DNA from 2 places in the Streptomyces sp. NPDC030809 genome. Region 1 is predicted to be linked to the other one. Evidence: riboswitches for the same ligand, from Rfam matches in the RefSeq annotation. Region 1 holds a riboswitch; the other holds the start of a gene.

Region 1 (15,136 bases):
CGGCTGAGACCGCCCCGGCCGCAGCGGCCGGGCAGGGGGCGGCCGGGCGCCCCGGTCAGCTCAGGCCGGCGGTGCGGGCGCGCTCCACGGCCGGGCCGATGGCGGCGGCCAGCGCGGCCACGTCCTCCTTGGTGGAGGTGTGCCCGAGGGAGAACCGCAGGGTGCCGCGGGCCAGGTCGGGGTCGGTGCCGGTGGCCAGCAGCACGTGGCTGGGCTGGGCCACCCCGGCCGTGCAGGCCGAGCCGGTGGAGCACTCGATGCCCTGGGCGTCGAGCAGCAGCAGGAGGGAGTCGCCCTCGCAGCCCGGGAAGCTGAAGTGGGCGTTGGCCGGAAGCCGGTCGTGCGGGTCCCCGCCGAGCACGGCGTCCGGTACCGCGGCCAGCACGGCGGCGACGAGCTCGTCGCGCAGGGCGCCGATCTCGCCGGCGAAGGCCTCGCGCCGTTCGGCGGCGAGGGCCGCGGCCACCGCGAAGGCGGCGATGGCGGGCACGTCGAGGGTGCCGGAGCGGACGTGGCGCTCCTGGCCGCCGCCGTGCAGGACCGGGACGGGGGTCTGGTCGCGGCCCAGGAGCAGGGCGCCGATGCCGTACGGGCCGCCGATCTTGTGCCCGCTGATGGTCATGGCGGCCAGTCCGCTGGCCTCGAAGCCCACGTCGAGCTGGCCGAAGGCCTGGACGGCGTCGGAGTGCACGGGGATGCCGAACTCGCGGGCCACGGCGGCGATCCCGGCCACCGGCAGGACGGTGCCGATCTCGTTGTTGGCCCACATCACGGTGGCCAGGGCCACGTCGTCGGGGTTGCGCTCGACGGCCTCGCGGAAGGCCTCGGGGTGCACCCGGCCGTGGCGGTCCACCGGCAGGTACTCGACGGTGGCGCCCTCGTGGGCGGCCAGCCAGTCCACGGCGTCGAGCACCGCGTGGTGCTCGACGGGGCTGGCGAGCACCCGGGTCCGGGCCGGGTCGGCGTCGCGGCGGGCCCAGTACAGGCCCTTGACGGCGAGGTTGTCGGCCTCGGTGCCGCCGGCGGTGAAGACGACCTCGCTGGGCCGCGCGCCGATGGCCTCGGCGAGGGTCTCCCTCGCCTCCTCCACGGTGCGGCGGGCCCGGCGGCCGGCGGCGTGCAGGGAGGAGGCGTTGCCGGTGACCGCGAACTGGGCGGTCATCGCCTCGGCGGCCTCCGGCAGCATCGGAGTGGTCGCGGCGTGGTCGAGGTAGGCCATGATCCCCCGATTCTACGGTCGCCGCCACGGCCGGGTGTACGGGCCGTCCGGCCAAAGCCGGGGCCCCGCCGGTACTCCGGCCGGGCGCCGCCCCCGTACCCCGTCCCGGCGCACCGCACGGCTGCCCGGAAGCACTTCCCCGGGGCCGCTCCCTGCGGGCGGCGGCGCGGGGCCGGGGACGCCCCCGGCCGCCGCGCCGCCGCCGCTCAGGTGCGCGGGGCGCGGGCGAGCTGGCGGGACTGGGCGACCAGGCGGTCGGCGGAGTCCCAGACCTCCGCGTCCTCCTCCAGGAAGCCGCCCGCCAGGTTGCGGGTGGTGATGGAGACGCGCAGCGGGCCGGGGGCCGGCCGGCAGCGGACGTGAGTGGTCAGCTCCACGGTGGGGGCCCAGCCGATGAGGCCCATCTCGAAGGCGGTGGGCGGCAGGGCGTCGACCACGAGCAGCAGCGACAGCGGGTCCGCGTCGCGCCCGTCGGCCAGCGCGAACCACGCGCGCATCTCGCCGCGCCCGGAGGGGGCGCCGACCGCCCAGCCGGCGGTGGTGGGGTCGAGCCGCAGGCGCAGCCGGTCGACGATGGCGGAGCTGCCGGGGATCGGGGCCCCGCCCGCGTCCGCGCCGAGGCAGTGCTCGTACGCCGGGATGTCGGGCAGCGGGGCGGTGGTGCGGACCTCGTCGGGCAGGGCCGACAGGTCGCCGTACGAGGCCAGCACGCGGATGCGCTCGACCTCGGCGCCGTTCTCGTCGTACTGGAAGAGGGAGGCCTGACCGGTGGAGAGGGTCTTGCCGGCGCGCACCAGCTCGGTGCGGATGACGGCGGGGCCCGGCACGGAGGCGCTGAGGTAGTGGGCCGAGACCGTGACCGGGTCGCGGTGCGGCAGGAACTCGGAGAGCGCCCGGCCGACGAGCGCGAGCAGGTAGCCGCCGTTGACGGCGGTGATGATCGTCCACCCGGCGGACAGGTCCGCGTCGAAGACGCCCGGTTCGGCCGCGCCGCGCGGCCTCACGCCGGTGTCCCGGTCGAACTCGCTGTCGCCGATCCTTGCCTGGGTTGCCTGGGTCATGCCGATGACGCTACACCCGCTTGCTACTAAGCGGTAGCTTTTTCTGGGACCCGGCTGTGAGCGGCCGCGCAGCGGACCGCCCCGGCCCGGTCAGACCTCTTCGGCCACCGAGGACCGACGGTTCCAGGCCAGCGGGGCCCGCCAGTGGAAGCGCATGGCCAGCAGCCGCAGCACGAACGTCGTGACGGCCGCGAGCCCGCCGGTGAAGGCGTTGAGCACGTCGAAGCCGATGCAGAGGGCCACCATGGCCGCGCCCACCAGCGCCGGCACCGCGTACATCTCGCGGTCGCGCAGCAGGGCGGGCACCTCGTTGGCGATCACGTCGCGCAGCACGCCGCCGCCCACCGCGGTGGCCAGGCCCAGCGCCGCCGAGGCGGTGAGCCCGAGCCCGTACTCGTAGGCCTTGGTGGTGCCGGTGACGCAGAACAGCCCGAGGCCGGCCGCGTCGAAGACGTTGATCGCACGGTTGATGCGCTGGACCTCGGGGTGCAGGAAGAAGACGATCCCGGCCGCGACCAGCGGGGTCACGAAGAAGCTCAGCTCGCCGAAGGCGGCCGGCGGCACCGCGCCGATCACGAGGTCTCGGAAGAGGCCGCCGCCGAGGGCGGTGACGAGGGCGAGCACGGCGATGCCGAAGACGTCGAAGTTCTTGCGGACCGCCAGCAGGGCGCCGGCGGTGGCGAAGACGAAGATGCCCGCGAGGTCCAGCACGTGCTGGACGTCCGGGGGGAAGAGTTCCTGTACCACCCCCCAATTGTGCGGGGCGGCGGGCCGGGGCCCGGACGCAGCGGGCGGCGGTGCGGATCGCTCCGCCCCGCCGCCCGGTGCGCTGCGCGCCTACGCGGTCTTCTCGACCGCACCTGGGGCCGCGGCCTCGGCGGCCGCGGACTCCGGCAGGGCCGGGTCCCCCGGCGCCTGGTCCGGGGCGTTCTCCGGGTGGTGGCAGGCCACCTGGTGGCCGGTCTTCAGGGCCAGCAGCGGCGGCTCGGTGGTCTTGCAGATCTGCGTCGCCTTCCAGCACCGGGTGTGGAAGCGGCAGCCGCTGGGCGGCTTGATCGGCGAGGGCACGTCGCCCTTGAGCAGGATGCGGCCGGTCTTGGCCCCGCGGCGGCGCGGGTCCGGCACCGGCACGGCCGACATCAGCGCGTTGGTGTACGGGTGCATCGGGGACTCGTACAGCGACTTGCGGTCGGTCAGCTCGACGATCTTGCCGAGGTACATGACCGCGATCCGGTCCGAGACGTGCCGGATGACCGACAGGTCGTGGGCGATGATCACGTACGTGAGGCCCAGCTCGTCCTGGAGGTCGTCCAGCAGGTTGACCACCTGGGCCTGGATCGACACGTCGAGCGCGGAGACCGGCTCGTCGGCCACCACGAGCTTCGGCTTCAGGGCCAGGGCGCGGGCGATGCCGATGCGCTGGCGCTGGCCGCCGGAGAACTCGTGCGGGTAGCGGTTGTAGTGCTCGGGGTTGAGGCCCACGAGCGACAGCAGCCGCTGCACCTCCGCCTTCAGGCCGCCCTCGGGGGTGACCTTCTGGAGGCGGAAGGGGGCGCCGACGATGGTGCCGACGGTGTGGCGCGGGTTCAGCGAGCCGTACGGGTCCTGGAAGATCATCTGCACGTCGCGGCGCAGCGGGCGCATGCCCGCCACCCCGAGGTGCGTGATGTCGGTCCCCTCGAACTCGATCCTGCCGCCGGTGGGCTCCAGCAGGCGCGTGATCAGCCGGCCCATGGTCGACTTGCCGCAGCCGGACTCGCCGACGATGCCGAGGGTCTCACCCGGGTAGACCTCGAAGTCCAGGCCGTCCACGGCCTTGACCGCGCCGACCTGCCGGCGCAGCACGCCCTTGGTGATCGGGAAGTGCTTCGTCAGGCCGGTGACCTTCAGCAGCGGCTCCGGGGAGGAGGCGGCCTGCTCGGGGATGGCGGCCTCGGCCGCCTTGTTCGTGTCGGTCACAGCTTCGGCGCAATCTCTTCGGTCCAGATGCGGGTCCGCTCCTCCGGCGACATGTGGCAGGCGGACCAGTGCCGGTCGCCGTCCGCCGTCACCAGCTCCGGGCGCACCGTACGGGTGACGTTGCCCTTGGGGACGTCGGCGTACGGGCACCGCGGGTGGAAGGCGCAGCCGCTGGGGATGTTGATGAGGCTCGGCGGGGAGCCCTTGACCGGGATGAGCCGTTCGGTCTGGTCGCGGTCGATGCGGGGCATCGAGCCGAGCAGGCCCCAGGTGTACGGGTGCCGGGGCTCGTAGAAGACCTTCTCCGCGCTGCCGCGTTCGACGCACCGGCCGCCGTACATGACGAGCAGGTCGTCGGCCATCTCGGCGACCACGCCGAGGTCGTGCGTGATCATGATGACCGCGGAGCCGAACTCCTTCTGCAGGTCCCGGATCAGGTCCAGGATCTGGGCCTGGACGGTGACGTCCAGGGCGGTGGTCGGCTCGTCCGCGATGAGCAGCTCGGGGTTGTTGACCAGGGCCATCGCGATCATCGCGCGCTGGCGCATGCCGCCGGAGAACTCGTGCGGGTAGTTGTCCACGCGCTTGTGCGGCTCCGGGATGCCCACGCGGTCGAGGAGTTCGACGGCCCGGGTGCGGGCGGCCTTCTTGTCGACCTTGTGGTGGACCCGGTACGCCTCGGCGATCTGCTTGCCGATGGTGAAGTACGGGTGCATCGCGCTGAGCGGGTCCTGGAAGATCATCGCGATCTCCTTGCCGCGCAGCCGCCGCACCTCGTCCTCGTCGGCGGACAGCAGCTCCTTGCCGTTCAGCCAGATCTCGCCGGAGATCTGCGCCCGCTGCCGGCCGTACTGGCCGACCCGGTGCAGGCCCATGATGCCGAGCGAGGTCACGGACTTGCCGGAGCCGGACTCGCCGACGATGCCGAGGGTCTTGCCCTTCTCCAGGGTGAAGGAGAGCCCGTCCACGGACTTGACCAGGCCGTCTTCGGTGGGGAAGTGCACCTTGAGGTCGCGGACGTCCAGGAAGGTGCTGCCGGGGGCGGCGCCGGCCACGGGCTCGTTCACGGCCCCGGTCTTGGTCATGTCGGTCATGACAGCCTCACTCGGGGGTCGATCACCGCGTACATGAGGTCAACGATGAGGTTCGCGGCTACGACGAAGAAGGCGGAGATCAGCGTGATGCCGAGGATGACCGGCAGGTCGTGGTCGCTGATCGCCCGGACGGCGCTGTAGCCGAGGCCGTGCAGCGAGAACGTGTACTCGGTGAGCACGGCGCCGCCGAGCAGGGCGCCCAGGTCCAGGCCGAGGACGGTCAGGATCGGGGTCATCGTGGAGCGCATGGCGTGCTTGGAGATGACGACCGGCTCCGTGAGGCCCTTGGCGCGGGCGGTGCGGATGTAGTCCTCGTTGAGGACTTCCAGCATCGTGGCGCGGGTGAGGCGGGCGTACATCGCGGCGTACAGGAAGGCCAGCGAGATCCACGGCAGGACCATGCCGTTGAACCAGCGGCCCGGGTCCGTCGCGAAGTCGGTGTCCGGGCGGGAGAACCAGCCCAGGTAGTCCGAGAAGAGGGCGATGGCGAGCATGCCCGTGAAGTAGATGGGGAGGGAGACGCCGGCGAGGGCGACGCCCATGGCCGAGCGGTCCACCGCGGTGCCCCGCTTGAGGGCGGAGAGGACGCCGGTGGCGACACCGCCGAAGACCCAGAGGATCACGGCGCCGGCGGCGAGCGAGAGGGTGACCGGCAGCCAGTCCATCAGCAGCGGGAACACCTCCTGCTCGGTCTTGAAGGAGTATCCGAAGCAGGGAGCGGCGCAGTGCGTGACATCGGTGCCGTTGGCGTACGTACGGCCCGCCACCAGCCCGACGACGAACTTTCCGAACTGGACCAGGATCGGGTCGTTGAGACCCATCTTCTGCCGGATGCCCTCGATGGCGGCCGGGTCGGACTGCTTTCCGACGAAGTAGAGCGCCGGGTCCGCCCCGATCATCTTGGGGAAGAGGAAGAAGATTCCGAAGGTCACCAGGACGATGACCAACAGCATGACGACGACGGCGAAGATACGCCGGATGAGATATGCAAGCACTGCGCTCGGCCTGGCTGCGGCCCGGGGGTGCGCCCTTCTGGAGCGCACCCCCAAGCCGTCGCCGCGGCCATCACCTGCCCTTCGTGCCTAGCGGGTGTGGCACTGGAACTGGAACTGACTGGTGGTTACTTGACGACGCCGAGCGAGGCGTAGTCGTACCGGCCGTTGTAGGCGTCGGTGGTGTAGGCGTTGGTCAGGCGGTCGGAGCGCCACGTGATCGTCTTGTCGTAGACGAAGGGCAGGTAGACCGCGGCCTCGGAGACCTTCTGGTTCATCTTCTTGTAGATCTCGCCGGCCTTGTCCGGGTCGGTCTCCGCGATGGCCTCGTCGAAGAGCTTGTTGATCGCCGGGTCGTTGAGCTCGGAGAAGTTGTTGTTGCCGCTCTGCAGGATGAAGCGGCCGTCGACCAGCGGCTGCGAGAAGCCCTGACCGGTCGGGAAGTCGGCGCCCCAGCCCATGATGATGATGCCGTAGCCCTTGTCCTTGACGACCTTGGGCGAACCGATGATGCCGGAGGTCTGGGCGCCGTCGAACTGGTCGACCTCGGCCTCGATGCCGACCTGCTTCAGGGCGTTCTGGAGCGAGACGGCGGTGGCGATCTCGGCGGGCTTGTTGTTGCGGACCGCGATGGTGGTCTTGAAGCCCTTCTCCTGGCCGCAGGCCTTCAGGGCGGCCTTGGCCTTCTCGACGTTCGGCTTGCCGTCGTTGGTCAGGAGCCCGTACGGGTCGTACGTCGCGTCCGAGCCCTTGATGCCGAGCGGCAGCATGTTCGGGGCGATGTCACCGCCGGCCTGCGGGCCGCCGCGGGCGGTCTGCAGGGACTTGTGGTCGGCCGCGTAGATGACGGCCTTGCGGCACTCGATGTTGTCGAACGGCTTGACCGTCTGCGGGAAGACCGCGTAGCGGATGAAGCCGGTCTGGCCGTTGTCCAGGTTGCCCTTGTGCTCGCGCAGGGCGGTGGCACGGGCGGCCTGGCCGATGCCGGTCGCGTTGATGTCGAGGTCGAACTCGCCGTTCATCAGGCGCTTGTCCATGTCGTCCGCGTTCGCCATGAACGTGACCGAGATGGTGTCCGGGAGCGCCTTGCGGATGGTGTCCGACTCGGGCTTGTAGTTCGCGTTGCGCGAGAGCTTCATGCTCTTGTTGGGCTCGTACGAGTCGATCTTGTACGGGCCGTTGGAGAAGGGCTTGAGGCCGTACTTGGCCGCGGTGTCCTTCTCCTTCTTGACCGGGGAGGCCGCCGGCATGGCCAGCATCTGCAGGAAGTCGCCGTTGGGCTTCGGCAGCTTGAAGATGATGGTCTTCGCGTCCGGGGTCTCGATGGCCTTGAGGCCGAGCTTGTCGGGCGCCGTGTCCTTGTACGGGCCCTTGTACTCGGTCTTCGGGTCGAGCACCTGCATGAGGTAGACCGGGCCGCCGGAGATGACGTCCTGGGCCCAGGTGCGCTCGATGCCGTACTTGACGTCCTGGGCGGTGACGGGCGAGCCGTCCTCCCACGTGACGTTGTCCTTCAGCGTGAACTTGTACGTCTTGCCGTCCGCGGAGATCTCCGGCTGGGCGGCGGCGAGGTCCGGAACCAGCTCGGTGCTGCCCTGGCCGGGGGCCGGCTTGAAGGAGACCAGCTGACGCGTGTAGTAGCGGGAGAAGTCCCACATGAAGCCGTAGTAACCGCGCTGCGGGTCCCACGAGTCGGCGTCCTGGGTACCGACGAACTTGAGCTCGCCGCCCTTCTTGTCGGACGGGTTGGCGACCTTGTTGATGCCGGCGTTGAACGTGCCCTTGGCGCCGCTGCCGTTGCCGTCGTCCTTCTTGTCGCCGCCACAGGCGGTGGCGGTCAGCATGGCCGCGAGCACGACGGCCGTGCCAGCGGCAAGCCTGCGCTTCGACGTGCGGTGGGTAGTCACGATGCTCGCAACCTCCGTTGTAGTTCCGGCCTCTGGAGCCGATGTTCCGGTTTTCCTGCGGTGTGCTAGCGCGAGCCCTTGGGGTCGAGGGCGTCACGGACGCCGTCGCCGAAGAGGTTGAACGCGAGCACGGTGATGAAGATCGCCACGCCAGGGAAGATCATGAAGAGCGGATCGTCCTGGTACGTGCGCACGGCCGTCGAGAGGGTCTCCCCCCAGGACGGAGTCGGCGGCTTGACACCGACACCGAGGAAGCTGAGCGCGGCCTCGGTCAGCACGTTGGTGGGGATCATCAGCGTCGTGTAGACGGTGATCGGCGCCACCAGGTTGGGGAGCAGTTCGCGGAAGAGGATGTATCCCCGGCCCGCGCCGAGGCTGCGGGCGGCCTCGACGTACTCGCGTTCGCGCAGCGACAGGGTCTGGCCGCGGACGATGCGCCCGATGTACGGCCAGCCGAAGAAGCCGATGACGAGCACCAGTACCGCGATCCGCAGGCCCGAGCCCTCGAAGCCCCACAGGCGGCTCGGGATGACCGAGATCAGGGCGATGATGAAGAGGAGCTGCGGGAAGGCCAGCAGGAGGTCCATGACCCGGCTGATCGCCGCGTCGACCCAGCCGCCGAAGTAGCCGGCGATGATCCCGAAGACGGTGCCCAGGCCGACCGCCACGAAGGCGGACAGGAAGGCGACCAGCAGCGAGATCCGGGCGCCGTAGACGATCCGGCTGAAGACGTCGCGGCCGTTGACCGGTTCGATGCCCAGCAGGAAGTCCCCGCTGATGCCTCCGTAGTCGCCCATGGGCAGGCCCAGCAGCGGGTCCAGCAGGTCCTCGTGCAGCTCCTCCGGCGGATGGCCGAAGGCCTTGACGATCAGCGGCGCGAAGATCGCGACGAGGATCAGAAGGAGCACGATGACACCGCCGGCCAGCGCGATCTTGTCACGCTTGAGGCGGGACCAGGCGATCTTCCACGGGGAGCGCCCCTCGATCGCCTTCTGCGGCTGGTCGGCGGCGGCAACGGCTACGGGCTCGTCCGTGTTCGTGTCGTGCAGTGATGCCGTCATCGTGGTGGGGACCCCTCTCGGCCGACGATGGCCGGCCCATGCCCGCCGCTGTAGCGGCTTGGTTCACATCGGTGTCGCTATGGTGCGAATTGCTTCTGAAGTGCACCGGAAGAGCTGGTGGTTACGGGATTGACCGGCCTTCGGTGGGGGGAGTCTTCAACGGGCTCAGGATCACCCGCCAGACCTGCCGGGGAATGGATGCGCAACCGTGATGTGGCCTGATGTCTTCCGTTATCCGAACGCGGCGAGCAGCTCAGCGGTGCAAGAGCGGCCGTTCGCCGCGGATCGGACATTGGCCCCAACCCGCCTTTTGACGAGGCCAATTGGGGGGCACGGACATTTCGGCACTCGTCCCTTTCGAGACGGACTGCCCAGTATCCGGACCCCGCCCGGACGGGCCCGCGGAGCCGCTCGGATCTCCTGCATCGGTGGTTCCTCCCGGTGTGCGTGCGGTGCTCCAGAGGTGGAATGCGGCTGCCCGCCGGGGGTGCGCCTGCCGGCGTCCCCGTACGGTCGTGCGAGCCCCGTCCCGAGGGGAACGATGCGCCCGGCGGCCGGTGCGCGGCCACGATTTCGCCACGGCTTAATCCACCGCCGTTGCCGGGCCCGGCCGGGCGGCCTATGCTCCGGCCGGTGATCGAGATACGGCTGGCACCCAGCGATCTCACCCGCATCCGCTTCGCCCGCTCCCCGTTGGAGGAGCTGGTGCACAGCATCCCGGTGCTCGCCGGCACCCGGCGGCCCGCGGTGCACCGGCCCTGGGTCGCCGCGACCCGGCCCCGGGTGGAGGCGCTCGACCTGCGGGTGCTGAACGCGCTCGCCTGCGGCCCCCGGTTCCTGCCGGACTTCCTCGCGCCCCCGCCCGAACGCCTGACGGGCGTGCTCGCCGACGAATTGGCCGCGGTGGCCGCCACCCCGCCCGAGCAGGTGCGCAGCTCGCTCGACGAACTGCGCGACGGCCGCCCCGAACTGCCCCCTGAGCTGCGCCCCCTGTACGAGGACCCGGAGCGGGGCCTGGTCCGGCTGGCGGAGTCCCTGGAGGCGTACTGGGAGGCCGCGCTGGCGCCGGTGTGGCCGCGGATCCGGGCCGTGCACGAGGCCGACCTCGCCCACCGGTCCGCGCGGCTGACCGCCGGCGGGCTGGACCGGGTCTTCGCCGACCTGCACCCGCAGGCCTCGTTCACCGGGGACCGGCTGCTGATCGACAAGCCGGGGCACCGGGCCTTCCGCGATGCCAGCGGCAGCGGTCTGGTGCTGGTGCCGTGCGTGTTCGCCTGGCCGCACCTGTCGGTGCTCCACAACGAGCCGTACCAGCCCGCGCTGGGCTACGCCCCGCGCGGCATCGGCACCCTGTGGGAGGGCACCGCGCAGGCGGACACCGAGCCGCTGGGCGACCTGCTCGGGCGCAGCCGGGCGGCCCTGCTGGCCCATCTCGACCTGCCGGTGTCCACCACGCAGCTGGCCGCGTACCTGAACATGAGCGCAGCCGCGGTCAGCCAGCACCTGGGCGTGCTGCGCCGGACCCGCCTGGTCACCTCGCAGCGCTCCGGCCGCTGGATGCTGCACCGGCGCACGGCCCTGGCCAGCCGGCTGCTGTCGGCGGCGGAGGACTGAGAGGACCGGCCGGGCCGGGGCGGGCCGGGCGGGGCCGCGGGATCAGTACGCCGGCGCGTGCGCCTCGCGGTCGTAGAACGGCCGGGCCTGGGCCCGCAGCCACATCGCCACCGGGTCGTGCTCGTCGGCGAGGGCCACGGTGGAGACCGGCAGCCCCTCGGGCACGGCCCCCACGGCCTGGCGCATCATCTCGCGGGCCGACTCCACGGCCGCGCCGGAGCCGTCGTAGAGGTCCAGTCCGATCGCCAGGTACGGGGTGCCCACCGCGGGCTGCACCCAGGCCCGCCGCAGGGCGCGTACGGCCGGGGTGCGGTGCGCGTGCTGGGTGAGCAGGGCGTAGAACTGCGGGAGCTCGATGGCCGGCTCGGACAGCCGCAGCGGTCCGGCGGGCATCCGCTCCAGGCCGGTGGCGATGCGCCGCAGGTCCGCCCACGGGATGCCGACCCCGCCGCCCTGGGCGTGCGGGTTCAGCCAGATGCCCCAGCGGTCCGGGTACAGGGCGCGGGCCACGTCCCGGCCGCCGACCACCTCGCAGGCGCGTCCCCAGCCGCTGGCGGCCAGCTCCTGCGGGGAGGTCACGCACGGCACGTAGCCGAGGCCGTCCACCTCCATGGAGCCGTACTGGGCCTCGGGCGACCCGGGCTGCCCGTGCCACAGGAGCATCCAGAGCCGGCCCTCGGCGAGGGCGTGCAGCAGTGCCTCGTAGCTGTCGTAGCGCCCGGGCGTCACCTGGCGCAGCATGTGCTCGACCTGCCCTGCCGCGGCCGTGCCTGACGCACTCACCCGGTACCCCTCTTCGTCCTCGTCCGCCCGACGTGCCGCATGCCTGCTGTCCGCAACACAGCCACGGCCAGGAAATGTAACCAGCTTAAAGGCGGCTACGGCAGGTAGAAGGGGCGGACGTGTTCCGTCATCCAGTCGCCGACCGGATCCTGGGCCGCGTCGAGCAGCAGCAGGTTGACCGGCCAGGGGGGCTGCACCCGGCCCAGGGCCCGGGACAGGGCCTCCATCGGGGCGTTCGTGTCGGCGGACTCCCAACCGGTGAAGCGCACGCCGACGAAGAGCACCGGGTCCCCGCCCTCGATGCTCGCGAGGCAGCGGTGGGCCGCGGCCACGACCCCGGTGGCACGGAACTCCTCGGCGGCGGCGGTCAGGAAGTCCACCGGGTCCTCCTGCCAGTCCGGCTCGTAGAGCCGCACCCGGCCGCCGGTGGCCGGGCCGTCGAGCGGGGTGCGCCCGGCCCGGCACAGCTCGGCCACGGCGGGCGGGGGCAGCGGCAGGCCGACGGCGCCCTCGGGGTTGACCGCGAGGCCGAGCTGCGGGGGCAGCCCGCGCGCGAACTCGACGGCCGGAGCGACGGCGAAGGGCATGTGCTCGCCCGCGCAGCGCGTGAACTGCTGCTGCGAGCTGTACACGGGCACGTAGGCGGCGCCGGCTATCTCCATGGTGGGCAGGTCCAGGGCGGGGCTGTCGGGGCCGCCGCCGCCGGGCAGCGGGATCCACACCTGGCTGCGCCCGAGCACCTCCAGGAGCCGGCCGCCCGCGGCCGGGTTGCCGAGGGAGGCCGCGAGGGTCTCCTCCAGCTCGTTCGCCGGCCAGCCGTCCCCGGCGCCGTGGTCCGCGCCCCCGCCGCCGTACGTGCCGTCGTGGCCCCCGGCGTGCGCCCCGCCGTACGTCCCGTCCTGCATGTTCACCGCGCCCTTTCCGTTCCGCTGCGCACGACTCTAGGGCGTGCCGTCAACCCGCGCGGCGGAGCCGAAGTCGAGGCCGGTCAGGGCCGCGGCCGCGGGGCGGTCCAGGAGGACGGCGGAGGCGCAGCCCGCGGGCAGGCGGCCCTGTTCGGCGGCGGCGAGGAGGCGGGCGACGGTGGTGCGGTGGCGGTGGAAGGCGTAGCCGGAGACCCCGCGGCCGCGGGCCGCCTGCCCGGACAGGGCCTCCTCGGGGGTGGCGTCGAGGAGCAGCAGGTGCAGGGAGCGGCCGCGGCGGCGGGCCCCCCGGGCCAGCAGGGCCCGGACCCAGGCCTGGGTGCCGCAGTCGTGCACGACGAGGCTCTCGCCGGAGCGCAGGGCCCGCCAGAGCCCGGCGTAGTGCGCCAGCCGCACCAGCGGCCGGTAGGCCCCGTACGGCAGCCGGGCGGGCATCCGGCGCTCCCAGCGCTCGCGGACGTCCTGGGAGTCGATCCCGCGGACCCGCACGGCCCGCTTGATGAGGGTGCTCTTGCCGCTGCCGGGCAGGCCGGAGACGACGACCACGTCCCCGGCGCCGAAGCGCAGCCGGCCGGGTGCGCGGCCGCCGCGGCCGCGCAGGTCGCGCACCGGCCGGGCCGGGGCCGCGGCCCGCGGCGCGCCCAGGGCCTCCCGCTGCGGGGCGCCCGGCTGGGCCGGCACCCCGGCCGCGGCGCCCGTACTGCTCGTACCCGCGAGAACTCCGAATCTCCGCACAGTCTTCGCCTCCCCCGGCTCGGGTCGTCCGACCCATGCCCGTTGAGTGTAAAGAGACGGTAATGCGCCGCCCACGGTTCCGGCCCGGTTGGGGCCCGTGCAATGATGTGCGCGCCAAGCTGTACGACCAACTGCATAAAGGCCGCTTGAATCTGCGCGGGAGAGTTCCCCGGAGGCCGTGACTGACACGGCCGGCCGCGGACGCCGAAGGAGCAAGTCCCTCCCTTGAATCTCTCAGGCCCCGTACCGCGCGGGCGAGGCACATCTGAAAAGCGGGCCGCCCGGTCCTCGTGAACCGCCGGCTCCACCCAAGGTGCAAGTCGCTTCCGTATACACGTACGGTCGTGATGAACCTCTCAGGTTCCGATGACAGATGGGGAGGAAAGTCCTTCGCCCCGTCGCGGACCTGCCTTGGAGAGCCAGCCTTATGACGAACACCCCGCGTCTGACCGCCCTTGACGCCGTGCACCGCGCCCTCGGCGCGACGATGACCGACTTCGCCGGCTGGGACATGCCGCTGCGCTACGCGAGCGAGCGGGACGAGCACAACGCCGTCCGCACCAAGGCCGGCCTCTTCGACCTCTCCCACATGGGCGAGATCACCGTCACCGGCCCCGAGGCCGTCAAGGTCCTGGACTACGCGCTGGTCGGCAACATCTCCACGGTCGGCGTGGGCCGGGCCCGCTACACGATGATCTGCCAGGAGGACGGCGGGATCCTCGACGACCTGATCGTCTACCGCCTCGGCGAGACGGAGTACATGGTCGTCGCCAACGCCTCCAACGCCCAGGTCGTGCTGGACGCGCTGACCGAGCGCGCCGCCGGCTTCGACGCCGAGGTCCGCGACGACCGCGACGCGTACGCGCTGATCGCGGTGCAGGGTCCGGAGTCCCCCGGCATCGTGAAGTCCCTGACCGACGCCGACCTGGACAACCTCAAGTACTACGCGGGCCTGCCGGGCACCGTCGCGGGCGTGCCGGCGCTGATCGCCCGTACCGGCTACACCGGCGAGGACGGCTTCGAGCTGTTCATCAAGCCCGAGCACGCGGTCGAGCTGTGGGAGGCCCTCACCAAGGCGGGCGCCGCCGCGGGCCTGGTCCCGGCGGGCCTGTCCTGCCGCGACACGCTGCGCCTGGAGGCGGGCATGCCGCTGTACGGGCACGAGCTGACCACCTCCCTCACCCCGTTCGACGCGGGTCTGGGCCGGGTCGTGAAGTTCGAGAAGGAGGGCGACTTCGTCGGCCGCACGGCCCTGGAGGCCGCCGCCGAGCGCGCCGCGACCAACCCGCCGCGCAAGCTGGTCGGCCTGATCGCCGAGGGCCGCCGCGTGCCGCGCGCCGGCTTCTCCGTGGTCGCCGCCGGCGAGGTCATCGGCGAGGTCACCTCCGGCGCCCCGTCCCCGACGCTGGGCAAGCCGATCGCCATGGCGTACGTCGACGCGGCCCACGCCGAGCCGGGCACCTCCGGCGTCGGCGTCGACATCCGCGGTACGCATGAGGCGTACGAGGTCGTCGCCCTGCCGTTCTACAAGCGGCAGAAGTGACCGCGGCGCCCGCGCGCGCCCGCCCCGACCAGCAAGACCACTGTTCACCGCACGTCCCCGCATCCAGGAGAATCAGGTCATGAGCAACCCCCAGCAGCTGCGTTACAGCAAGGAGCACGAGTGGCTCTCGGCCGCCGAGGACGGTGTCGCCACCATCGGCATCACCGAGTTCGCCGCCAACGCCCTCGGTGACGTCGTCTACGCCCAGCTCCCCGAGGTCGGCTCGACCGTGACCGCGGGCGAGG
Region 2 (15,136 bases), on a different contig from region 1:
GTGGCCGTGGCCCCGGCCGTACTCGTGCCCGTGACCCTGCCCGTGTCCATGTGAACGCATGACTGCGCTCCTTTCGTCATCGCTGTTGCAGAACAGTCACAACCGATCATCGATCGCTTGCGATGCTTCAACGATATATCGGAACAACGCTTACGACAAGGCCATCGAAACCGGATTGGCCTTGGCACCCGGTCCGGCCCGCGCCCTAGGTTCGGTGGCATGCGCATCCGAATCGTCGACGCCTTCGCCGACCGCCCCTTCCACGGCAACCCGGCCGGGGTCCTCGTCCTCGACGGGGACGGGTTCCCCGCCGACGAGTGGCTCGGGAACGTGGCCGCCGAGGTCAACCTCTCCGAGACCGCCTTCACCCACCGGCTGCCGCCCGGCGGGGACGCCGACTGGGCCCTGCGCTGGTTCACCCCGGCCGCCGAGGTGGACATGTGCGGGCACGCCACCCTCGCCACCGCCCACGTCCTGGCCACCACCGGCCTGGCGAAGGACACGGTCCGGTTCGCCGCCCGCTGCGGGATCCTCGGCGTGCAGATCCACGGGGACGGCAGCCTCACCCTCGACTTCCCGACCTCCTCCCTGACCCCGGTCGAGACCCCGCCCGCCATCGCCGAGGCCCTCGGGGCCGAGATCCTCTCGGTGCACGACACCGCCGAGCACATCGGCGACCTGCTGGTCGAGCTCCGCGACGAGGAGAGCGTGCGGAACCTGCGCCCGGACCTGCAGGCGCTGCGCGCCTACTCCCGGCGCGGGGTCGTCGTCACGGCCGCCGCCGAGGACCCGGACCGCGGCCACGACTTCGTCTCCCGCGGCTTCTTCCCCGCCGTCGGTGTCGACGAGGACCCGGTCACCGGCAGCGCGCACACCGCCCTCGCCCCGTTCTGGGCCGCCCGCCTGGGCCGTACGGAACTCACCGGATTCCAGGGCTCCGCACGCACCGGCCTGGTCCGCGTCAGCCTGCGCGGCGACCGCACCCTGCTCACCGGCCGCGCCCGCACCGTGATCGACGGCGAACTGCTCAGCACCCCGTAGCGCCGGGCCCGGGAAACCCCCGGGCTCAGCCCTTGGCGGGGGTGGGCAGCCAGCCGACGTGCCCGGCCAGCAGCGCGTACCCGACGAAGGCCACGACGTCGAGCAGCGCATGGGCGGCCACCAGCGGGCCCACCCGCCCCCACCGGCGGTAGAGCAGTACGAACACGACGCCCATCACCATGTTCCCGATGAACCCGCCGATCCCCTGGTAGAGGTGGTACGAGCCGCGCAGGGCGGAGCTCGCGAGCAGCGCCGCCGTCGGCCCCCAGCCCAGCTGCCCGAGCCGGCGCAGCAGGTAGCCGAGCACGATGACCTCTTCCACCACCGCGTTCTGCACCGCGGACAGGACCAGCACCGGGTACTTCCACCACACCTCCGGCAGCGCCTCGGGCACCACCGTCAGGTTGAACCCCGAGGCCCGCGCGGCCAGGTAGAAGGCCAGGCCGGCACTTCCGATGCCGGCGGCGACCAGGGCCCCCCGCCCGAGGTCGGGCCAGGGCCGCGACCGGTCGAAGCCGAGCTCGCGCAGCCCGCCGGCCCCCTCCCGGGTCAGCAGGTGCGCCACCAGGAGCACCGGGACGAGGGCGGTGGCGATCCCGAACAGCTGCCAGGCCAGGTCCAGCCACGGCCGGCCCGGGGCGTAGGAGCCGTTGAGGGTGGCCGCCTGGTCCTTGAGACCGCCCGGCCGGGTCAGCGAGCCGACGAAACTGATCAGTGCGGACACCCCGCTGGCCCCGAGCGACAGCGCCAGCACGAGCGCCGTCTCCGACCTGAGGATTCCCCGGCCGGACCCGGTTCCGAGCGAAGGTCCGACGTCCTGCCCCGGCTGTGCCCGCACGACTGACTCCCGTTCACCTGTGCCGTTCCTCCGCCCCGCCGGCCCCGCTGGGGTCTCGCCGACGCGTACGAGGATCGCGCACACGAGCGGCCGGGAGGGCGCCTGCCTCCCCATCTTGCCTGCCCGTCTCGTCGTCGCGGTCCGCGGAGAGTCGCCCCACGGGGAGGCGCACACGCCACGGAGTCCCCGCCTGCCCGCTCACGGCACTTCCCCCGCGCGGCTGGTGACCGCGGTGGGTGCACTCTCCTGCGGATCCCGGAGGGCGGTGGTGCCCGGCCACGAGGGCCGCACCCGCATGGACGCCTGCACGACACCGTGCGCGCCGTCCACCACCGGGCGGCCCGGCACGCGTACGCCCCGGGCCAGGTCCGGGCCGAGTTCCGGGCCGAGTTCCGGGCCGCCCGGGCCGAGTCCGGGCCACCGGCGGGGCCGCCTACCGCGTCCGCGACCCCGCCCGGATCCACACCGCGACCCTCGACACCGTCAGGGCCGGCGGCCGCGGCTGACCGCCGCCGGCTGCGCGAGCTCCCCCTCCGCCGGCCCCGCCGGCCAGGTGTGCACCGGCTCCCCGCCCCGCATCAGCTCCGCATAGCGGCGGGTCAGGGCGGCGAGCGCGTCCTCCCGGGACATCCCGGCCGCCCGGGCCCGGTGGAAGGCGTCCACCTGCCAGGTCGCCCCGTTCACCCGGCGCCGGCAGCGCTCCTCGATGATCCCCAGGTACAGGTCGCGGTCGGCCGGCTCGATGCCCCAGGCGTCGAGCCCGGCCGCAGCCATCGGCAGCAGCTCGTCGAGGACCAGCCGGTCCGCCGGCACCGTCGCCAGCCCCCCGCCCCGGCCGCGCCGCGGCCAGCGCAGCCGCGCGTCGATCCCGTACCGGCACGCGGCGTCGAAGTTGGCCTCGGCCTCGGCAAAGGACATCCGGGTCCACACCGGCCGGGCCTCGTCCGCCAGGGCGCGCACCAGCCCGTAGTAGAAGGCCGCGTTCGCGACGACATCGACGACGGTCGGCCCGGCGGGCAGGACCCGGTTCTCCACGCGCAGGTGCGGCACGCCGTCCGCGACCCCGTACACCGGCCGGTTCCACCGGTACACCGTGCCGTTGTGCAGCACCAGCTCCTGGAGGCGCGGCACCCCGCCCTCGTCGAGCACCCGCAGCGGCTCCTCCTCGTCGCACAGCGGCAGCAGCGCCGGGAAGTAGCGGACGTTCTCCTCGAACAGCTCGTACGCGGAGTCCACCCAGCGCTCGCCGAACCAGGTGCGCGGCCGGACCCCCTGGGCCTGGAGTTCGGGCGGCCGGGTGTCGGTGGCCTGCGTGAACAGCGGCGGCCGGGACTCCCGCCACAGCTCGCGGCCGAAGAGGAAGGGCGAGTTGGCCCCCACCGCGATCTGTACGGCCGTCACCGCCTGCGCCGCGTTCCACACGGCGGGGAACCGGCCCGGGGTGACCTGGAGGTGCAACTGCACCGAGGTGCAGGCCGCTTCGGGCACGATCGAGGTGGTCGTGCAGGTCAGCCGCTCCACCCCGTCGATGTCGAGGGTGAAGTCCTCGCCGCGGGCGGCCACGATCTGGTCGTTGAGGAGGGCGTACCGGTCCACCTCGGACAGGTTGGCCGAGACCAGATCGGCGTGCGCGAGGGTCGGCAGAATGCCGATCATCACCACCCCGGCGTCGATCTGGGCGGCCTGCCGGTGCGCGTAGCCGAGACCGGCCTCCAGCTCCTCGGTCAGCTGGTCGAATACCCGGCCGCCGATCCGGTGCGGGACAATGTTGACCTCCAGATTGAACATCCCGAGTTCCGTTTGGAAATCGGGACTGGCAATCCGGTCCAGCACTTGCGCATTCATCATTCTCGGCAGTCCGTCGGAACCCGCGAGATTCAGCTCGATCTCCAGCCCCATCAGATTCTTCGGGCGATCGAACCTCTTCTCCGCCAACAGGCGCCCCAGTCCCTCCAGGCACTCGTGGAGCTTCCTCCGATACCGTTGCCGATCGGACAGGTCGAAATCGCCTGCCACGACCTTCTCCCCCATCGAAGCGTCCCTCCTCGACTGGGCGGCCCCTGGTTCCCGGCCGTCGCGTTACGGTCGATGATGCCCCGCACGGATGATCGATAACGCCCGCAGTGCGGTTCCCGCCGGGAGCGCGCGCCGGTTTGGCCGAAGGGGCGCTTCGGCATATTCCCCCTGCAATCCCCGGTCCGCACATTCCCGCAGACCGTGCCACGCCGTGAATACCAGAGCTTTCCAGCCGAGCACCCTTCAGGTAACCTCCGAGGTCAGCGCGGCAATCCCGCGCCCCTTCGACATGAAATCCACCGCAGCGGGTCCGGTATGGGCCTTGCCGGCAATAGCCGGGACAGCTAGCCGAAACACTGCGTGAACACGTGTCGTATAAACTCGCAATCGAGGCACGGAGTCGGCGCGCGGCCATTGCCCCTCAGCCCCCCTCCGGCCCCAGAATGCGACAGCGCCGTCCGCACTCTCTGCAGTCCCCCGTTTCCCCAGGTCTCCCAAGTGAGAGGCGACCCACCATGCCGCTGCATGTCCCCCCGGCCCCCGCGCCCGCCCTGCGCAGCGTTCTCGCGGCACTCGGTTCACCCCTGGCCGTCCATGAGGCGCACACCCCCTCCCTGCGCTCGCTGCAGGGGCCGGTGACCGCCGAACTCCCGCTCCCCGTCCACGTCCTGGAGCGGCTGAACCTGTCGCGGGCCGCCGGCGGCCGGCCGCCCCGCACCCGGCTGTCGGGCTGGCGGTTCCTCATCCGCAGCGGCGACCGGTTCGTGGCCGCGGCCGACACCCGGCTCACGGCGGACGGCTGGGTCTTCTCCCATTTCTTCGAGGGACCGTACGTGGCCGCGACCGAACGCGCCCTGCGCCAGGCGGAGTCGCTGGGTACGCCGTTCCAGCCGCGCCTGCTGTCCGTGCCGGAGCTGTACATGCTGACGCTCTGGCTGCACCGGTCCGCGGGAGCCGACCCGGCTGCGGGCCTGCCGGCCCCCGCCGACCTGCTGGTCCCCCTGGCCCCGGCACCGCCCGGCATCGCCGCGTACCGGCCGCACCCGGTCTCGGAACTACTGCCGGTGCTCACCCACCGGCTGATGCCTCCCGCCCTGGCCACCCCCGCCTGAGCAGGTACGCCATTCGGACTAGCCCGCCCGGGCCAGCCGCGAACCACCCGAAAAGGCAGGGGAGTTGAACTGAACCGCCCGCACGAGTGATGCGTCATCAATCGGTGAGGACAGCTACCGGGAAATCCCTGCGGAACGACCGCCGTGGGGGAACACTGTTCCCGGACCGACCGAATGACGATACGGGGGGCGGCCATGAACACCGCATCGAGCCGCAGCACACTCACCACACCGCAGCGAAAGAACGCATCCATGTGCCAGCACCAGCCAGCTTGCCCGTCAGCCGACTCCGCCGACCGGGAAGCCGCCCGGCCGGTGGCCAACCACCCGGAGCAGGGCTGGAGCCTGCTGTGCAACGGCGTCCTCCTCTTCGAGGACACCGGCGAGCTGCTGCCGGACGGCCAGATCATCGCCCCGCACCGCCCGCTGGCGGCCTCGCAGGTGATGCGCGCCGCCTGACGCGGGGCGGCCGCCGGGCACCTGAGGACGGGGCACTGCGCACAACGGCCGAGGGCCGGTACGGGGATCGTCCCGTACCGGCCCTCGGCCGTGTCCGCGGGCCTGCCGGCCCGCGGATCAGTTGTCGTACTCGTCCAGCGGAGGGCAGGAGCAGACCAGGTTGCGGTCGCCGAAGGCACCGTCGATGCGGCGCACCGGCGGCCAGTACTTGTCCGCGGTGGACACGCCGGCCGGGAACACGGCCTCGTCACGGGTGTACGGGTGCGTCCACTCGCCGCCCAGGGCCGCCGCGGTGTGCGGGGCGTTGTGCAGCGGGTTGTCGTCCGCCGGCCACTCGCCGGAGGCGACCCGCTCGATCTCGGCGCGGATCGCGATCATCGCGTCGCAGAACCGGTCCAGCTCCACCAGGTCCTCGGACTCGGTGGGCTCGATCATCAGGGTGCCGGCCACCGGGAAGGACATCGTCGGCGCGTGGAAGCCGTAGTCGATCAGGCGCTTGGCGATGTCGTCCACGCTGACGCCCGTGGACTTCGACAGCGGGCGCAGGTCGATGATGCACTCGTGCGCGACCAGGCCGCCCGGACCGGTGTAGAGGACCGGGTAGTGCGGCTCCAGGCGCTTGGCGATGTAGTTCGCGCCCAGCACGGCCACCTGCGTGGCGCGCTTGAGGCCCTCGCCGCCCATCAGGCGCACGTACGACCAGGAGATCGGCAGGATGCCGGCCGAGCCCCACGGGGCGGCCGAGATCGGGCCGACCCCGGTCTCCGGGCCCGCGGTGGGCTGGAGCGGGTGGTTCGGCAGGTACGGCGCCAGGTGGGCGCGGACCGCGACCGGGCCGACGCCCGGGCCGCCGCCGCCGTGCGGGATGCAGAAGGTCTTGTGCAGGTTCAGGTGCGAGACGTCGCCGCCGAAGTGGCCCGGCTTGGCGAGGCCGACGAGGGCGTTGAGGTTCGCGCCGTCCACGTAGACCTGGCCGCCGGCCTCGTGCACCTGGGCGCAGATGTCGGCGACGTGCTCCTCGAACACACCGTGGGTGGACGGGTACGTGATCATCAGCACGGCGAGCTCGTCGCGGTACTGCTCGATCTTGGCGCGCAGGTCGTCCGCGTCCACCTCGCCGTCGTCGGCGGTCTTGACGACGACGACCTTCATGCCCGCCATCACGGCGCTGGCGGCGTTGGTGCCGTGCGCGGAGGAGGGGATGAGGCAGATGGTGCGCTGGGTGTCGCCGTTGGCGCGGTGGTAGGCGCGGACGGCCAGCAGGCCGGCCAGCTCACCCTGCGAGCCGGCGTTCGGCTGGATGGAGACCTTGTCGTAGCCGGTGACCTCGCAGAGACGTTCCTCCAGCTCGCGGATGAGCGTGAGGTAGCCCTGCGCCTGCTCCACGGGGGCGAAGGGGTGCAGCTGGCCGAACTCGGGCCAGGTGACCGGCTCCATCTCGGTGGTCGCGTTGAGCTTCATGGTGCAGGAGCCCAGCGGGATCATGCCGCGGTCCAGCGCGTAGTCCCGGTCCGAGAGCTTGCGCAGGTAGCGCAGCATCGCGGTCTCGGAGCGGTGCTGGTGGAAGACCGGGTGGGTCAGGTACTCGTCCGAGCGCAGCAGGCCGGCCGGCAGCGCGTCGGCGACGGTCTCGTCCAGCGCCTCGATGTCCGCGGTGACGCCGAAGGCGGCCCAGACGGCCTCGATGTCGGCGCGCAGGGTGGTCTCGTCCACCGCGGCGGAGACGGTGTCGGCGTCGGCGAGGTGCAGGTTGACCCCGCGCTCGGCGGCCGCGGCCACGATCTCGGCGGCCCGGCCCGGAACGCGCGCGGTGAGGGTGTCGAAGAAGGCGCCGTGCACCAGCTCGACCCCGCCGGCCTGCAGACCGGCGGCCAGGATGCCCGCGTAGCGGTGGGTGCGGCGGGCGATGGTCCGCAGGCCCTCGGGGCCGTGGTAGACGGCGTACATGCCCGCCATGACCGCGAGGAGCACCTGCGCGGTACAGATGTTGCTGGTGGCCTTCTCGCGGCGGATGTGCTGCTCGCGGGTCTGGAGGGCCAGGCGGTAGGCCTTGTTGCCGTCCGCGTCCACCGAGACGCCCACGAGGCGGCCCGGCAGGGAGCGGGCGTGCTTGTCCTGGACGGCCATGTAGCCGGCGTGCGGGCCGCCGAAGCCCATGGGGACGCCGAAGCGCTGGGTGGTGCCGACCGCGATGTCCGCGCCCAGCTCGCCCGGCGAGGTGATCAGGGTCAGGGCCAGCAGGTCGGCGGCGACCGTGACGATCGCACCGAGCTCGTGGGCGGCGTCGATGAGCGGCTTGATGTCGCGGACCGCACCGGAGGCGCCCGGGTACTGGATCAGCACGCCGAAGACACCGCGCTCGGCGACCTCGGCCGGGATGCCCTCGGAGAGGTCGGCGACGACGACCTCGACCCCGGTGGGCTCGGCGCGGGTCTCGATGACCGCGATGGTCTGGGGCAGCGCGTCGGCGTCGACGAGGAAGACCCCGCCCTTGACCTTGCCGACCCGGCGGGCCAGCGTCATGGCCTCGGCGGCCGCGGTGCCCTCGTCCAGCAGGGAGGCGCCGGAGGTGGGCAGGCCGGTGAGCTCGGCGACGACGGTCTGGAAGTTGAGGAGCGCCTCAAGGCGGCCCTGCGAGATCTCCGGCTGGTACGGGGTGTACGCGGTGTACCAGGCCGGGTTCTCCATGACGTTGCGCAGGATCACCGGCGGGGTGAAGGTCCCGTAGTAGCCGAGGCCGATCATGGAGCTCATGACCTTGTTCTGCGACGCGAGGGTGCGCAGCTCGGCCAGGACCTCGGCCTCGGTGCGGGCGGCCGGAAGGCCCAGGGCCTCGGCGCTCTTGATCACGTCCGGCACCGCGGCGGCGGTGAGCTCGTCCAGCGAGCCGTAGCCGACCTGGGCCAGCATCTTCGCCTGCGCTTCGGCGTCGGGGCCGATGTGGCGCTGTTCGAAGGGGATGCCGCTCTCGAGCTGGCTGAGCGGAATGCGGTGGGCGGTCATCTGCGGAGGCCTCCTGGTCTCGCGACCTACGAGGGGTGCCACGGCGCGGGCACCCGGACGGCCTCCCCCTCTGTCATCTCAACCTGAGAGCTTCACCGGGTCTCCCGGGGGTTGCCCGTGGAGTCCCGGCTTTCACCGTCGGTGAGGAGGGGTTCCGGCACACCGGTCCGACGCCCGCCCTGCTTTCCAGAGTGGCCTCGTCCGTGCGGTACGTCTGCCTGAGAGATTCCGGGGAGGATTTGCTCCTTCGGCGCCACCGAGAGGCTCGGTACGAGCGTTCTCGGAGGACTCTCCCGCACAGGGTCAGCAGCCGGAAACCAGACTACCAGCGAGGTTGCCGGGACTCCCTCGAGTGGCCCCTTCTTCAAATATGCACTTTCGTAGTCATTACGGAGGAGTTGCGACCAAATGGAGGGACCGTGCAGACCGATATCGATCCGCGCAGCCTGATCGGCCGCAAGGCGTTCGACCGCAACGGCACCAAGATCGGCACGGTCGACGAGGTGTACCTCGACGACGCGACCGGCACCCCGGAGTGGGCGGCCGTCCGCACCGGACTGTTCGGCCGGGACGCCTTCGTCCCGCTGGAGCCGAGCGAGCTGGTCGGGGACGCCCTGCGCATCCCCTACGAACGCTCCCTCATCAAGGATGCACCCGACTTCGGGGTCGGGCGCCACCTGTCCCCCGAGCAGGAGCTGCAGCTGTACCACCACTACGGGCTGGACGTGGCGCTGCCCGGCGACTTCGCCGCGCCCGCCCCGCCGCCGGCCCCGGACCGCGACTTCGGCCGGCTGAGCACCGACGAGGGCTGAGCCACCAGCGGCAGCGGGTCCGAGGGCGCCAGGTCGGGATCGTCCACCGGGAAGGTGCGCACCCGCCCCGGCGCCCGGTCGCCCGGCTCCTCGAAGCGCACGGTCACCCGCCCCACCCCGCTGCCCTGGACCCATCCCGCCCCGTGCACGGCGTGGCGGACGTCACTCCCGGCGGCCCAGCGCCGCTCCGGCGGCGGGCCGTCCGCGGCGGCGGCCGGCTCGCCCGCGCCCTCCGGGGCGGCGGGCGGCCCCTCCTCGCCCTCCTGCGCCGCCCGGGCCTCCGCCTCCCCGGCCGCGGCCTGGGCGAACAGGTCCTCCTGCGTGTAGTCGGCGAGCCCGGAGACCCCGACGCCCAGCAGCCGGACCCCGCCGGTGGTGTCCACCGCGTCCAGCAGCCGGGCCGCGGCCTCGCGGACCACGCCGGGGTCGTCGGTGGGCCCGCGCAGGGTCTCGGACCGGGTCAGGGTGGAGAAGTCGTACCGCCTGACCTTGAGCACGATGGTGCGGCCGGAGTGCCCGGAGGCCCGCAGCCGCTGCACGCAGCGGTCGGCCAGCCGCTGGACCTCGACGCGGATGCGGACCCGGTCGTGCAGGTCCACGTCGAAGGTGTCCTCGACGGAGACCGACTTCGCGTCCCGCTCGGCCACCACGGCCCGGTCGTCCAGCCCCAGGGCCATCCGGTACAGCGCCACCCCGTGCGAGCGCCCCAGCATCCGTACGAGCTCGTCCTCGCCGGCCTCGGCCAGCTCCCCCACCGTGGTGATCCCGGCCCGCCTCAGGTGCTCCCCGGTCGCCGGCCCGACCCCCGGCAGGGTCCGCACCGTCATCGGGGCCAGGAGTTCCCGCTCGGTGCCCGGCGCGATGAGGACCAGGCCGTCGGGCTTGGCCTCCTCCGAAGCGATCTTGGCCAGCATCTTGGAGCCGGCCAGCCCGACCGAGCCGCTCAGTCCCGTGACGGCCCGGATGTCGGCCCGCAGCCCGACGGCCACGGCCCGGGCGGACTCCTCGTCGTCCGCGACCCCGCCCGCCTCCAGGTCCACGAAGGCCTCGTCGAGGCTGAGCGGCTCCACGAGCGGGGACAGCGCCCCCAGCAGCTCCATGACCTGCTCGCTCACCGAGCGGTACACCTGGAAGCGGGGGACCAGGTACGCGCCGTTCGGGCAGAGCCGACGGGCCTGGGCCATGGGCATGGCCGAGTGCACACCGAAGCGCCGGGCCTCGTAGGAGGCGGTGGCGACCACCCCGCGCGGCCCCAGCCCTCCGACGATCACGGGCTTTCCGCGCAGGCTGGGCTTCGCCGCCTGTTCGACGGCGGCGAAGAAGGCGTCCATGTCCAGATGGAGGATCGTCGGCGCGGCTCTCACGTCTCCGATGCTGCCCTACGCCACTGACAATGCCCCGGTGGGACGGCCGGCGCTCAACCGGCGCGGTTGCGCCGCCTGGCGAGCTCGTCCGCTGGGTTGTGCCCGATCAGGGTCTCGCCGGTGTCGATCCGCTCCCCGTGCAGCTGCGAGAGGGCGTTCTCCACGTCGCGCCGGACCACCCCGACCGCGATGCCGAAGACCCCCTGGCCGCCCTGGAGCAGGCCCACGACCTCGTCGGGCGAGGTGCACTCGTACACCGTGGCACCGTCGCTCATCAGGGTCATGCGCTCCAGATCGGCGAACCCGCGGTCGCGCAGGTGCTGGACCGCGGTGCGGATGTTCTGGAGGGCCACGCCGGTGTCCAGGAAGCGCTTGACGATCTTCAGGACGACCACGTCGTGGAAGCTGTAGAGGCGCTGGGTGCCCGAGCCGTACGCCGGGCGGACGCTCGGCTCGACGAGCCCGGTGCGCGCCCAGTAGTCCAGCTGCCGGTAGGTGATGCCGGCGGCGGCGCAGGCGGTCGGCCCCCGGTACCCGATGCCCTCGGCTGCCGGATCGGCGTTGACCACGTGCGGAGCACCCGAAGGGGTCGGCACGGTCTCCGGCTGGCGGCGCGCAGCGCCGACCGTCGTGCCGTGCAGCGGATACGGACCGCTCTCCCCCGGACTGCGTGCGGGGATGCCCCCGGTCGTACCGTCGCCGCTGATTCTCACGCCGACCCTCCGTCCTTGACCTGCCATCTCGACGGTAGGCAGTCACCAGGGGTGCGTCAACGATCGCCACACTCGGCACGCCGAGTGATAATCACCCTGAGAGTGGTTTCCCGTACCCCTCCGCGGGGAAAGGCTACTCGAATGACTTGAGCATTCCTTGAGGAACGGCGCGGGCGCGGCCGGGACTCGCCGGCCCCCGCAGCCGGGTCACTGGTTGCTGGTGCCGAAGTCCTCGGGCGAAATCTGGTCGAGGAACTCGCGGAACTTCTCCACCTCGTCCTCCTGCTCGTCGGGGATCGCGATGCCGGCGTCGTCGAGGACTCCGTCGCTGCCGTAGATCGGCGTACCGGTGCGCAGGGCCAGCGCTATGGCGTCGGAGGGCCGCGCACTGACCTCCACGCCGCTGGCGAAGACGAGCTCCGCGTAGAAGACGCCCTCCCGCAGGTCCGTGATGCGCACCTCGGTGAGCTCCTCGCCCACCGCCTCCAGCACGTCCTTGAAGAGGTCATGGGTCAGCGGCCTGGCAGGGGCCATCCCCTGCTGGGCGAAGGCGATCGCGGTCGCCTCACCAGGACCGATCCAGATGGGGAGGTACCGATCGCCTCCCACTTCGCGCAGGAGCACGATCGGTTGGTTGGAGGGCATTTCCACCCGGACACCCACAACGTCGAGCTCGTTCACACAGCAACCCTAGGACCTGCCCGGCCGGTTTGGGTAGTCGGGGTCCCCCGCGGGTCCTCCCGGGTCCTCCGCCGTCAGCGGATCCGCACCCCGAGGGCGGTCCGCACCAGGGCCTCGTGGAGGCGTACGGAGAGCCCCGCGAGCTCCCTGAGAGTGGCCTCGGCGTGCGCCCTGGTCTGCGGGTTGCGGTGGCGGCGCAGCGGGGCCACGACCTGCTCCACCAGACCGGCCTCGCGGTCGGCGGCGGCCTTCATGGCCCGCAGGTGCCGCGGCTCCAGCCCGTAGCGGCCCAGATCGGCCACCAGCCGGGCCACGGTGACGGCCTCCGCGTCGTAGCCGCCGCCCGGGGTCTCGGCGATCAGCCCGTACGACTCCCACTCGGCCAGTTGCTCTTCGTCCACCTCGGCGGCCGCGAGCAGCTCGGTCCGGCCGACCTTCGCCACGGTGGGCCGCTCGGCCTCCTCGGGAGCGGCCACGGCCGGCAGGGAGTCCCCCTGCGGGGAGGGAGCGGGGATCCGGGCCTGCTCCCCCCGGGCGAGCGCGTCGAGGTGCTCGCGGATGACCTTCAGCGGGAGGTAGTGATCGCGCTGGAGGCGCAGGATGCGGGCGAGCCGCTCGACGTCCTGCGCGCTGAACTTGCGGTAGCCGGAAGGCGTGCGCTGGGGCTCGACGAGCCCCTCCGCCTCCAGGAACCGGATCTTGGAGATGGTGACTTCGGGAAACTCGCCACGCAGCTGGTTGAGCACCGTCCCGATGCTCATCAGCCGCCCGGCCGAGCCGGCGGCGCCGTTTCCGGCACCGCCCGTCGGTGTCAGCAGCATGGACCTTCCCAGGGGGTGCCCCGGACCCGGTCCGGGGGAGGGTCAGATGCCTCGCTGGCTCGCGTAGAAGACCAGCCGGTACTTGCCGATCTGCACCTCGTCACCGTTGTTGAGCGCGACCGAGTCGATCGGCTCGCGGTTCACGTAGGTGCCGTTGAGGCTGCCGACGTCGGAGACGGTGAACCCGCCGTCCTGGCTCCTGCGGAACTCGACGTGCCGCCGCGAGACGGTGACGTCGTCCAGGAAGATGTCGCTCTGCGGGTGCCGGCCCGCCGTCGTCAGCTCGCCGTCCAGGAGGAAGCGGCTGCCCGAGTTCGGACCGCGGCGCACGACCAGGAGGGCCGAACCCGGCGGCAGGGCCTCCACGGCGGCCTGAGCCTCGGGAGAGAGCGACGGCGCGGCGTGCTGCCCGGTCACCTCGGCCTCGTAGGCCTCCAGCCCGGAGATCGAGATGGTCGAGGTGGTCTCCGAGGCGCGCTCCGGCGTCAGACCCGGCCGCAGCGGCGCCCCGCAGTGGGAGCAGAAGCGGCTGTCGGCACCATTGTGGTGCCCGCACCTGCTGCACACCTGCACGGCCGACATGGACGGCTCCTCGCGCCGCGGCTGCCCCGCGGAGGCATTGGTCGCATACGGGTCGGGGGCGAACCCTCCACCCGCACCTGAGGTTGATGGTTCACCGAAACCTATGCGGCCGGATGCGGCAGGGTCAACAGACGACGCGCCCTGGACGCCCGAATTGTCACCCGCCCCCGCCACCTCGTCGCGGAACAGCGGGCGGCCGCCCTGCGCTTCTTCCTCTGCGTGCCGCGAGGCACGGTGCTTGGCCGCGCTGTCCTCGCGGGCCTTCTTGCCGAACAACTTCTCAAACAACTTCACGGGCGATTCCCCTTGACCGAAACAGACCCGCCCGTGGGGCAGGACGAACCCTGAATGCACACACCTGCCGACCCGGACATTCTCACAACGTCCGTAACCACCAGACAGTTTCCACCACGCACCGCTCGTTCGGTGCGCCGACCCCCCGCAAGCAGCCGCGCGCGTGAGGGCCTCCCGCCAGTGCTCCGTGTCATGACGATGACGACCGAGCGTAGTCAGGCTGCTTCGCCGCCCGCAAGGCGTCGACGACGATCTTCGTCGAGCGTACGACCTCCGCGGTGGCCTGCTCCTTCTCCAGGGTCTGGATGACACCGCCCGGGATGTTCAAGGCCGGTTCGAGGTCCTGGGGCCGGCCGATCACCTTGAACTCGTACGGCTGTGTGATCTTCTTACCGTCCACGCCCACGCCCCCGTCCTCGTCGGAGAAGTACGTGCCGGCGACCACGCGGACCCCGTTGACCTGGATGGCCTCGGCGCCCGCGGCCCGCAGTTCCTGGATCGCGTCGAGGAGCATGTCGGACTCGACGAGGTGCTTGGGGTCGGAGACCCGGAGGGTGATCCCCGGGCCCTCGGCCGCCACCGTACCCGCCAGGATGCCGAGTTGGCGCTCCTTCTCGACGGTCTGCTTGCGGGCCTCCTCGGCCTGGTCGGAGCTGGTCTCCAGCTCCGTGCGCTGGTCCTCCAGGCGCTGCTTCTCGTCCTCCAGCCGCTTGGTGCGGCCGTCGAGCTCGTCGAGGATCCGCACCAGGTCCTCCTGGCGGGCACCCCGCAGGGCGCTGCTGTCGCTGTTGGAGCGCACCTGGATGGCCAGGCCCAGGCCCAGGACGAACAGCAGCAGGGCCACGATCAGTTGGGCGCGCGTCACCCGCGGCGGCCACAGGCCCGCAGCCAGCCGCTGCCGGCCGGTCATGGCGGGCGGCTCCGCGGCCTCGGCCGGGGGCGCCTGCGCGGGCTGCTCCGCGGCGGGCGGCGGCGGGGCCGGGCGCCGCGGGCCGGGCTCCGGGCGGCCGGGGCCCGAAGCCTCCGCGGGACCTTCCGGTCCCGGGGTGTCCGAGGTGTTCGGCGTGTTCGGGGCGTTCTCTTCGCTCATCGGCCTCACGCCCGGAACACGTGCCGGCGGATGGCCGCGGCGTTGGAGAAGATGCGGATGCCGAGCACGACCACCACACCGGTGGACAACTGGGCCCCGACGCCGAGCTTGTCGCCGAGGAAGACGATGAGCGCGGCCACGACGACGTTCGACAGGAACGACACCACGAAGACCTTGTCCACGAAGATCCCGTCGAGCATCGCGCGCAGGCCTCCGAAGACCGCGTCGAGAGCCGCCACGACGGCGATCGGCAGGTAGGGCTCGACCACGGCCGGCACCTCGGGCCGCACCAGTAGTCCGACCACCACTC

What was found. A riboswitch is a leader RNA that binds a small molecule or an ion and turns the genes downstream of it on or off. The one in region 1 is predicted to bind glycine.
Region 2: another riboswitch for glycine. It lies ahead of gcvP (aminomethyl-transferring glycine dehydrogenase); the one in region 1 lies ahead of gcvT (glycine cleavage system aminomethyltransferase GcvT).

The regions. Positions count from the first base shown of each region.
Region 1 covers NZ_JBVIDV010000020.1:85,732-100,867, reverse strand. The annotation lists gene ACZ407_RS25195 (N-acetylmuramoyl-L-alanine amidase) at 1-7, shown strand, start outside; gene ACZ407_RS25190 (cysteine desulfurase family protein) at 56-1,219, opposite strand; gene ACZ407_RS25185 (thioesterase family protein) at 1,426-2,280, opposite strand; gene ACZ407_RS25180 (trimeric intracellular cation channel family protein) at 2,371-3,027, opposite strand; gene ACZ407_RS25175 (ABC transporter ATP-binding protein) at 3,118-4,239, opposite strand; gene ACZ407_RS25170 (ABC transporter ATP-binding protein) at 4,236-5,333, opposite strand; gene ACZ407_RS25165 (ABC transporter permease) at 5,330-6,328, opposite strand; gene ACZ407_RS25160 (ABC transporter substrate-binding protein) at 6,454-8,232, opposite strand; gene ACZ407_RS25155 (ABC transporter permease) at 8,298-9,293, opposite strand; gene ACZ407_RS25150 (ArsR/SmtB family transcription factor) at 9,927-10,907, shown strand; gene ACZ407_RS25145 (enhanced serine sensitivity protein SseB C-terminal domain-containing protein) at 10,950-11,690, opposite strand; gene ACZ407_RS25140 (enhanced serine sensitivity protein SseB) at 11,786-12,595, opposite strand; gene ACZ407_RS25135 (AAA family ATPase) at 12,632-13,348, opposite strand; glycine riboswitch at 13,496-13,607, shown strand; glycine riboswitch at 13,608-13,731, shown strand; gene gcvT (glycine cleavage system aminomethyltransferase GcvT) at 13,776-14,891, shown strand; gene gcvH (glycine cleavage system protein GcvH) at 14,971-15,136, shown strand, end outside.
Region 2 covers NZ_JBVIDV010000001.1:605,438-620,573, forward strand. The annotation lists gene ACZ407_RS02605 (PadR family transcriptional regulator) at 1-60, opposite strand, end outside; gene ACZ407_RS02610 (PhzF family phenazine biosynthesis protein) at 220-1,041, shown strand; gene ACZ407_RS02615 (CPBP family intramembrane glutamic endopeptidase) at 1,067-1,879, opposite strand; gene ACZ407_RS02620 (glutamate-cysteine ligase family protein) at 2,363-3,910, opposite strand; gene ACZ407_RS02625 (hypothetical protein) at 4,411-5,007, shown strand; gene ACZ407_RS02630 (DUF5999 family protein) at 5,260-5,466, shown strand; gene gcvP (aminomethyl-transferring glycine dehydrogenase) at 5,584-8,469, opposite strand; glycine riboswitch at 8,666-8,775, opposite strand; gene ACZ407_RS02640 (PRC-barrel domain-containing protein) at 8,889-9,281, shown strand; gene ACZ407_RS02645 (DNA polymerase IV) at 9,182-10,645, opposite strand; gene ACZ407_RS02650 (MerR family transcriptional regulator) at 10,699-11,358, opposite strand; gene ACZ407_RS02655 (bifunctional nuclease family protein) at 11,566-12,039, opposite strand; gene ftsR (transcriptional regulator FtsR) at 12,114-12,860, opposite strand; gene ACZ407_RS02665 (FHA domain-containing protein) at 12,903-13,844, opposite strand; gene ACZ407_RS02670 (DUF881 domain-containing protein) at 13,927-14,826, opposite strand; gene ACZ407_RS02675 (small basic family protein) at 14,832-15,136, opposite strand, start outside.